Regions from separate parts of the Colwellia sp. SU-HH00943 genome, predicted to be linked through region 2. Evidence: predicted binding sites of a transcription regulator. Region 2 holds the regulator's gene; each other region holds the start of a gene.
What was found. The regulator NrdR, encoded in region 2, represses ribonucleotide reductase genes. The targets are predictions, from matches to a motif close to AAACACNANATNTNGTGTTT.

Region 1 (3,286 bases), on a different contig from region 2:
ATTAACATAGCTAATCAAAGAAATGTTGATGCTAATGAAAAGTAAAAAGTAGTATTTATGTAAATAGCTCATATTTTATTGCTTTGAATCCATTCCAGCTTAATCAAAAATTCGTTTATTTCATTAAAATAGTTTGTCTAAGTTCACAAAAATAAGCACTTGTGCCATAGTTACATTAATCAATGTGGTAATTATAGATTACTAGGAATATACCATGCAAAGTGATATTCAAAAAGTAATTGAAGCTGTATCAAATACTTATGGTGATGACTTTTTCAATGCTATAACTTTGGCACTGCATTCAATCATTAAATCAGATTACACCTTTATCGCATTACTTGATAAAGAAGCATACACATCTAAAACTATCGCTTTAGTTGCCAAAGGTCAGCTCGTCGATAATTTTACTTATTCCCTCGAAGATACCCCTTGTGCTAACGTTGCTGATAACTCTGTTTGTTATTACCCCAAAGGTGTTTGCACCAAATTTCCCAAAGATCAGTTATTAATTGATATGAAAATTGATGGTTATTTAGGCGCTCCTTTGCATGACTCCAAGCAGCATGTCATGGGGTTGATAGTCGCGCTTTACGAACACGAAACTTATAACGATGAAGATGTGATCACTTTATTCAAAATATTTTCTGGTCGTATTGCTGCAGAATTAGAACGTCGAGACTATGAAGCGAGTCTAGAAGAAAAAGTACTAAAGCGTACTTTAGAACTATCGAGTACTGTCGAAAAATTACAACAAGCACAGCAACAACTTGTTGAATCAGAAAAAATGGCGGCTTTAGGCGGCTTAGTTGCCGGCATTGCTCACGAAGTCAATACGCCACTGGGTATAGCCATAACGACACACAGCATAATTACTGACGAGCATAAGCAGCTTACTGACAAAATAGTTAATGCCAACCTTAGTATGAAGGATATGGATCATTATCGCCAAGCGGTGCATGACTCACTGACTATGCAAGGGGAGAATTTAAGACGCGCTAAAGAGTTAATCGAAAACTTCAAAAAAACTGCTGTCGATCAACACCAACTAGAAGTTGAAACCATTAATATTAAAAGTTATTACGCTAAAATTACTTCAACATTAAATTCAATATTAAAAACCAAAAGTGCCTCATTAGAGATTACAGGTGATGAGAATATAACCTTAGCAACCTACCCTGGGGTACATGCGCAAATATTAACAAACTTGATCACCAACAGTGTTCGACATGGCTTTGCTAATAATGAAAACAACAAGATTTTAATCAATATTGTCGCCAAAAAAGATTTAATAGAAGTGTATTATAAAGATAACGGCATTGGCTTATCTGATGAAGCCAAAGAGCATGTATTTGAGCCATTTTTTACTACCGCTAGACAAAGTGGTGGCGTTGGGCTTGGTATGTCGATTGTTTATAACTTAATTACCCAAAAACTCAACGGCAAAATATTTATTGATAAAAATAACGACGGTGCTTGTTTTATTTATCAGTTCAAAGCCAGCCCAGAAAGCCAAAAAGCATAAGCATCGAATAGATTCAAAACAGTAAATCCTCTTTAAAGGTAATTTCCTTTATCTACCTAAACCGCCCTGCTACTCACTCAGCAAAAAAACACTATATATGGTGTTTTTTACCACACGTAAATACCACATATAGGCACCTCTTCACTAAAAGTTGATCTCGATCAACTATTCAAAACCAAAAACTACTATATATTGTGCTTAACAAAAATAAAAAACACCATATATAGGTCAAATCATGAAATTTAACTGCCTTGCTCCTAGCATTGTTTTTCAAGAAGTACCTGGTGAAATAAGCTTATGCTTTAGTATTACCGGCTGCAAAATAGGCTGTAAAGGCTGTCATAGCACAGAGTTATGGCAGGAAAATTATGGTAGCCCTTTAACCAATGCGGTTTTTATCCATTGGCTAAAACAATATCAACACCTCATCAGTTGTGTCGTTTTTTTTGGTGGCGAATGGAACACCAGCGCCTTAATCGACAAGTTACTTATCGCTAAAAATATCGGTTTAAAAACATGCCTCTATTCTGGTGAAAAGCATATCGACATTAATATTTCTCAACATTTAACTTTTCTAAAGACAGGCTCATGGCAAGCTGAATTGGGTGGCCTAGAAAGTCCAATATCGAATCAAATTTTTCGCAACCTTGCGACAGGTGAAAAACTAAACCACTTATTCATAAAAAATCATTCAAATTATTCTTCAAAAGGAGTTAACAATGTTGCCGCTTAGTGAACAACAAATTAATAATAAAAAAGATTTCATCCAGCAATATTTTCTAGCAAAAAATGCTGCTGACGGCTCCAAAATGGATGCTAATGCCAACGTCAGTCATAAAAACATTGCCACCTTAGAAGCCGAGTTAATGAAAGATTGCTTTGTGCAAATTAACCGCGCCTTAGTTCAAGATAAAATTCGCAGCGAATTTGGTGATGAACTGGCTAGTGAGTACATACGACAAATAGAAGCTCATGAAATTTATGTGCACGATGAAACCAGTTTAAAACCCTATTGCACATCAATTAGTATGTATCCTTTTTTACTGGACGGTTTAACTAAACTCGGTGGGGAATCTAAAGCGCCTAAACATCTCGAATCTTTTTGTGGCTCGTTTGTTAATTTAATTTTTGCCATTTCAGCGCAATTTGCGGGTGCAGTAGCCACCGTTGAATTTATTACCTATTTTGACTATTTTGCCCGCCTTGAATACGGAGAAGACTATTTAACCACACACACCAAAGCAATTGAAAACCATCTGCAACATGTAGTTTATGCGATTAATCAACCGGCTGCTGCACGTGGTTACCAAAGTGTCTTTTGGAATATTTCACTGTTTGATCAGCACTATTTCTCAGCCATGTTTGAAGAGTTTGTTTTTCCAGACTTTTCCAAACCTAACTGGCAAACTGTTGACCAGCTCCAACACTTTTTTCTTACTTGGTTAAATAAAGAGCGTGAAAAGTCAGTATTAACTTTTCCTGTCGTCACGGCTGCCATGTTGACAGAAAATGGAGAATGTAAAGATAAAGCCTTTGCATTAAAACTTGCCAAGCAAAAAGCTGAGGGAAATTCATTCTTCATCTATTTATCAGACAGTGCTGATTCCCTTGCTTCCTGTTGCCGTTTACGTAACGAAATTTCTGATAATACTTTTTCTTATACCTTAGGCGCAGGAGGTGTAGCAACCGGATCTATTAACGTCATAACCTTAAATATGAATCGTCTTGTTCAAGACGGCCGTGATTTACAAGACGAGATTGAGA
Region 2 (3,286 bases):
GTGCTATTGTCTTTGGTTAGCAAACGCTCTAAGTATCGAGCAATAAGATCCACTTCCAAATTCACCTTAGTGCCTACTTGATAATCTGCAAAAATAGTTTCTTTTACCGTGTGTGGCACTATGGTTAATCTAAACTTGTCATCACCTAAGGCATTCACGGTTAAGCTTGTACCATCAACGGTTACCGAGCCTTTTTCGGCAATGTAATGGGCAAGATCATTCGGCATTGAAAGCCAATATTCAATACTGTTGCCATTATTGGTAATGGATAATACTTCACTAATACCATCAACATGTCCTGACACCATATGACCGCCAAAACGCGTGCTAGCCAACATGGCCTTTTCTAAATTAACTTTCATACCAACATTGTAATGAGCAAAACCAGTCCGGGTTAAAGTTTCATTAGAGACATCCGCACTATAGCTATGTTGGTCAAAATCAATCACTGTTAAACATATGCCATTGGTAGCAATTGAATCACCTAATTTGACATCGCTCATATCAAGGTTATTGGTAGCAATCACTAAACGTGCTCCTTGCCCATTGATATTAATCGCTTTAATTGTGCCAACAGCTTCTATAATTCCGGTAAACATAGTACTTCTCTGTAATTTTATGTTGATGTTTTTGCTAACGTAGCTGTGATTCGAATATCACAACCCACCATTTGAACATCGGTAATTGATAAAGGTTTTGCCTGTGCTAATTTAGTGATAGTTGGCATTTCAATTAAGCTTTTACCATCACCACCTATTATTTTAGGTGCTTGATAAAGTATAAGCTCATCAACCAAGTCTTGCTCAATAAATGCGCCAGCTAAATTAGCACCCGACTCAACTAAAACATCATTGCAGCCTCGTTGTGCTAACAAGGTTAATAATGCCGCTAAGTCAGCTTTACTTTGCCCTGCATGATTTTTAACGATTGGTACTTGCACTTGTTCTACAAAGTGAGGCCACATTTGTGTATTTTCAAGTTCCGAATTGCTTCTGACTAACAAAACCTTGGAAGCTTCTTGAAAAAGCGTTAAATCTGGTGTTAAACGGTTTTGTGTATCTATGACAACACGTACAGGTTGACGAAGACTCTGCTGCTCATAACTTGCTTTAAGCGTTCCTAATTCAGACCAACGCACTGTCATTTTAGCATTATCGGTTAATACAGAATCGGCTCCTGTGATTATAGCGCAGCTTTGCGCACGTAACCTTTGTACATCTTGGCGGGCATCAGCTGAGGTAACCCACTTGCTTTCACCACTTTTCATGGCTGTTTTACCATCAATGCTCGCGGCTAATTTCACGCGGACATAAGGGCGTTTTTCAGTCATCAATTTGATAAAACCAGTATTAAGCGCCTTGGCTTCATTTTCTAACAAACCAGATTCAGCTTGAATGCCTGCTAGTTTCAGCATAGTTAAACCTCGCCCTGACACTTCAGGGTTAGGGTCTACCATGGCTGAGACTACGCGCTTTACTTGCGCATCAATTAAGCCTTGCGCACAAGGAGGTGTTTTCCCAAAATGACTACAAGGCTCTAGGGTTACATACGCAGTAGCACCTTGAATTGAATCAGGATACTTCTTTTTAGCATCGCGCAGTGCATTAACTTCAGCATGTCCCTGACCGGCTTTTTGATGAAAGCCTGTGCCTATAATTTTCTCTTCGCCGGAAACAGTATTAACAAGTACACAACCAACCCTAGGATTAGGCGTAGTAGTATAATGACCTTGCTTGGCTAGCTTAATGGCTAATGCCATATATTGGTGATCTTGCTTGCTAAACACTTTCTATCCTTTAGGCTAAGAGTTTGCTTTTTTCTTACCGCTTTTAGCTCGACTTAAATTTTCCTTGCCTAAGCGAGCTATTTCATCAGCAAACTCGCTGATATCTTCAAAAGATAAGTACACTGAAGCAAAGCGTAAGTAAGCCACTTTGTCTAACTCTTTTAGTTGTGTCATCAATAAATTACCCAGCATTTCGCTGGTAATTTCTCTTTCGCCTGTGGCACGCATTTGAGATTTTAATTTATTAATAGAAAGCTCAACTTGCTCAGTATTAACAGGGCGTTTTTCAAGTGCTCTCATTAAACCTGAGCGCATTTTATCTTCATTAAAAGGCTCTCTTGTACCATCACGTTTAATAATACGAGGCATTACTAGCTCTGCTGACTCAAAGGTTGTATAGCGTTCGTGGCAAGCTAAACATTCTCTGCGTCGTCTAACTTGATGACCGTCAGAAACCAGACGGGAATCAATTACTTTGGTGTCAAGTGCACTACAAAATGGACAATACATTCTTTACCTTTATTTTGTTAATCCTTTCGACAAGCTCTGGGAAAATGGCTGTTTTGTTAAACATGAGTATTCCATTACCCCTGAACACTTCTTGCATGCTGAGCGTAAAGTAGTCGAAAGGCTAAAAGCTCAATACAAAACCAAAAATGGCCGCTAATTGCGACCATTTTAATATAAATTTACCGCGGATAGTAAATTAGTTTTCGTATTCAAATAATTAGCATTAACTGCATTTATTAATTATTTATAAACAGGAAAACGAGAACATAATTCTTTTACTTGACCTTGTACGCGCGCAATTACGTCTTCATTGTTGATATCATCTAAAATATCACAAATCCAACCGGTTAATGCATTCGTTTCTTCAATACCAAAACCACGACGTGTAATAGCTGGCGTACCTAAACGTAAACCTGAAGTAACAAACGGTGAACGAGGATCATTAGGTACAGAGTTTTTGTTTACTGTGATATGTGCTTTACCTAACGCGGCATCAGCATCTTTACCTGTGATATCTTTATCAATCAGATCAAGTAGTAATAAGTGGTTATCAGTACCATTTGAAACAACTTTATAGCCACGCTCTTGTAAAACAGCAACCATAGCTTTAGCGTTATCTAACACATTTTGCTGATACTCTTTAAATTCTGGTGATAATGCTTCTTTAAACGCTACCGCTTTAGCCGCAATAATATGCATTAATGGGCCACCTTGGCCACCTGGGAATACCGCACTGTTTAATTTTTTATAAACGTCTTCATCATCACAACCTGAAACAATTAAACCACCACGAGGGCCAGCTAATGTTTTATGTGTAGTAGTAGTTACTACATGTGCGTGAGGAACTGGATTTGGATAAAGTCCAGCAGCTACTAAACCTGCAACATGAGCCATATCTACAAAGAAATATGCGCCAACACTATCTGCGATTTTACGCATGCGAGCCCAATCAACTACGCCTGAGAATGCAGAGAATCCACCGATAATCAT
Region 3 (3,286 bases), on a different contig from region 2:
ATCGACGGAACCAAAGTTACCTTGACCATCAACCAACATGTATCGCATTGAAAAAGGTTGCGCCATACGTACAATAGTATCGTACACAGCGGTATCACCATGTGGGTGATATTTACCTATTACATCACCAACGACACGCGCTGATTTTTTATAACCTTTATTCCAGTCATTTCCTAACACATCCATGGCATATAGCACACGACGATGTACTGGCTTTAAACCATCTCGTACATCAGGTAATGCACGTCCAACAATAACGCTCATGGCGTAATCTAGGTATGAAGTTTTTAATTCATCTTCAATATTTACTGGTACTATTTCTTTGGCCAGATCTGACATAAATAGACGTATCCCTTAACTTAAAACGTAACTATAAAATTACAAGATTTTTATTATTATTTTTTTACAAGGCTTCATAAAAAAATGGTAAATCAACGCAGCATACTAGCATAATTTTTGGGGATGCCAAACAGCTTTATTAACGCGATTAAAAGTGTATTTTTTTTAGACTTATTTGTGGCTATTTATCAAACAAAATAAGCGTTAGTTGATCTATTCGCTTTGTTTAAAAAAGGGTTTGGTTTAGAATCGCTAACATTCTTTTTAAAGACACAAATAATACAATGACTACAAACCCACTTAATGTTAACAATGAAGAAATCGAAAAGTTTGAAAAAGTTGCAAGCCAATGGTGGGACTTAACCGGTGACTTCAAACCTTTACATCAATTAAATCCATTAAGATTACAATTTATTTGTCAGCATATCAGTGAACAAGAATCGGAAGTGTTTGGCAAAAAGATAATCGATGTCGGTTGTGGCGGTGGCATACTAACAGAGTCATTAACTAAGCTAGGTGCTGATGTTACAGGTATTGATATGGGCACTGAACCACTTAATGTGGCTAAACTGCATGCCTTAGAGTCAGGTTTAACCATCAACTATGAAAAAATAACAGCTGAAGAGAAAGCACAACAAGCAGCCGAATCATTTGATTATGTTACTTGCATGGAGATGTTAGAGCATGTTCCAGAGCCTGCGTCTGTCATCAAAGCTTGTGCTCAATTAGTAAAACCTGGTGGTTTAGTTTTCTTTTCAACATTAAATAAAAATATAAAATCCTATTTACTAGCAATATTAGCTGCTGAAAAGATTTTTAAGTTAGTCCCTGATGGCACCCATGACCATGATAAATTTATTAAACCTTCAGAGCTTATTACTTGGGCTCACGCAAGTGATTTAAAATGTATAGATGCAAGCGGGATTCACTATAACCCTATTACTGAAAATCATAAATTAACGGCAAATTTAGATGTGAATTACATTTTGTGTTTTCAGAAGATCTAATCATTGCAAAGGAACTGATTTTAAATTAATCAGGTTGTTTATTCTGTAAGCTATTTAAATAACCTAATGATTTAAAACACTATTATTTATTCATATTCTTATTTGCTATATTAAACCAAAAAATTAAATTAAAATAATTTCAACTAAAAAAAATTATTAAAAAGTATTTGCATTTAATAAATCATTCAATCAAATAGTGGTACTAGGTTAGTCATTACTAACCCAATTACAATCTCTCAAAAAACGGCTAAAAATCAACCTACTTTATCGCTTGCAAAAGTGATTAAACCTCATTATCTTGTGGTTGGAATAAAAAAAAAACCCAAGATGTTGTGCGCGAATGTTCTTTTTTGCGTATTCAGGGAAAAAATAAAAACAAAGGGGTATCTTTAGTTATTTAATTGTGTGTTTTTCCACACCACTTTCTTGGACTAAAGAACAAAATAATAACAATTTTTATCACAGGTCTTTCATGAATAATAATCTTTTTGTTACTAAGCGTAATGGCGAAAAAGAACCTATCAACCTCGAAAAAATCCACCAAGTAATAGCTTGGGCAGCTGAAGGTCTAGAAGAGGTATCCGTTTCTCAAGTAGAACTGAAATCTCATATCCAATTTTATGATGGTATTAAAACCGAAGATATTCACGAAACAATAATCAAGTCTGCTGCTGATTTGATTTCTGAAGAAAGCCCTGATTATCAATATTTAGCTGCAAGGCTTGCGATATTCCATTTGCGTAAAAAAGCCTACGGCCAATTTGAGCCACCAAGGTTATATGATCACGTTGTTAAATTAGTTGAAGCTGGTAAATATGATCAACACTTATTAGCTGACTACAGTGAAAGCGACTTTGAGCATATGTCACTGTTTTTAGATCATAGCCGTGATCTTGATTTCAGCTATGCGGCAGTAAAGCAGCTTGAAGGAAAATATTTAGTTCAAAACCGTGTTAATGGTGATATATACGAAAGTGCGCAATTCCTTTACATATTGGTTGCTGCTTGTTTATTTGCTAAATACCCTAAAGAAACACGATTAAAATATGTTGAAGGGTTTTATAACGCGATATCAACATTTAAAATTTCATTACCTACACCTATTATGGCTGGCGTACGTACCCCGACACGTCAATTCTCATCATGTGTATTAATCGAATGTGATGATTCTTTAGATTCAATTAATGCCGCATCAAGTGCCATAGTTAAGTATGTCTCTCAACGCGCTGGTATCGGTGTTAATGCAGGAAGAATTCGTGCTTTAGGTAGTAGCATTCGTAACGGTGAAGCATTTCACACAGGTTGTATTCCATTTTATAAACACTTTCAAACAGCTGTTAAAAGCTGTTCTCAAGGTGGTGTACGTGGCGGCGCTGCCACCCTATTCTATCCACTTTGGCATTTAGAAGTTGAAAGTTTGTTAGTACTTAAAAATAACCGTGGTGTTGAAGAAAACCGCGTTCGCCATTTAGATTACGGTGTACAATTTAATAAATTAATGTATCAGCGCTTAATCAAGGGCGGTTCTATTACCTTATTCAGTCCAAGTGATGTCCCTGGCCTTTATGATGCATTCTTTGAAGATCAAGAAAAATTTGAACAGCTTTACGTACAGTATGAAAATGATGACTCTATTCGTAAAAAGCGTATTAAAGCTATAGAGCTATTTACTTTGTTTGCTCAAGAGCGTGCAAGTACAGGCCGTATATACTTACAAAACGTTGATCACTGTAATACTCACAGTCCATTCGACCCTAGTGTTGCACCTATTCGTCAAAGTAACTTATGTTTAGAAATCGCTTTACCAACTAAGCCGATGGATGAAGTGAACGATGAAAATGGTGAAATTGCCCTGTGTACTTTATCTGCATTCAACTTAGGTGCTATAGATTCATTAGATGAGCTAGAAGGTTTAGCCGATTTAGCAGTGCGTGCACTGG

Region 1: the regulator NrdR is predicted to act here: its motif matches at 1,609-1,628, upstream of nrdG (anaerobic ribonucleoside-triphosphate reductase activating protein).
Region 3: the regulator NrdR is predicted to act here: its motif matches at 1,665-1,684, upstream of nrdA (class 1a ribonucleoside-diphosphate reductase subunit alpha).

The regions. Positions count from the first base shown of each region.
Region 1 is NZ_BAAJLW010000001.1:892,989-896,274, forward strand. It holds gene AC27GZ_RS03865 (hypothetical protein) at 1-72, opposite strand, end outside; gene AC27GZ_RS03870 (ATP-binding protein) at 215-1,522, shown strand; gene nrdG (anaerobic ribonucleoside-triphosphate reductase activating protein) at 1,758-2,255, shown strand; gene nrdD (anaerobic ribonucleoside-triphosphate reductase) at 2,242-3,286, shown strand, end outside.
Region 2 is NZ_BAAJLW010000005.1:36,982-40,267, reverse strand. It holds gene AC27GZ_RS14095 (riboflavin synthase) at 1-599, opposite strand, end outside; gene ribD (bifunctional diaminohydroxyphosphoribosylaminopyrimidine deaminase/5-amino-6-(5-phosphoribosylamino)uracil reductase RibD) at 617-1,786, opposite strand; gene nrdR (transcriptional regulator NrdR) at 1,802-2,296, opposite strand; gene glyA (serine hydroxymethyltransferase) at 2,537-3,286, opposite strand, start outside.
Region 3 is NZ_BAAJLW010000003.1:575,337-578,622, forward strand. It holds gene gyrA (DNA topoisomerase (ATP-hydrolyzing) subunit A) at 1-339, opposite strand, end outside; gene ubiG (bifunctional 2-polyprenyl-6-hydroxyphenol methylase/3-demethylubiquinol 3-O-methyltransferase UbiG) at 624-1,346, shown strand; gene nrdA (class 1a ribonucleoside-diphosphate reductase subunit alpha) at 1,819-3,286, shown strand, end outside.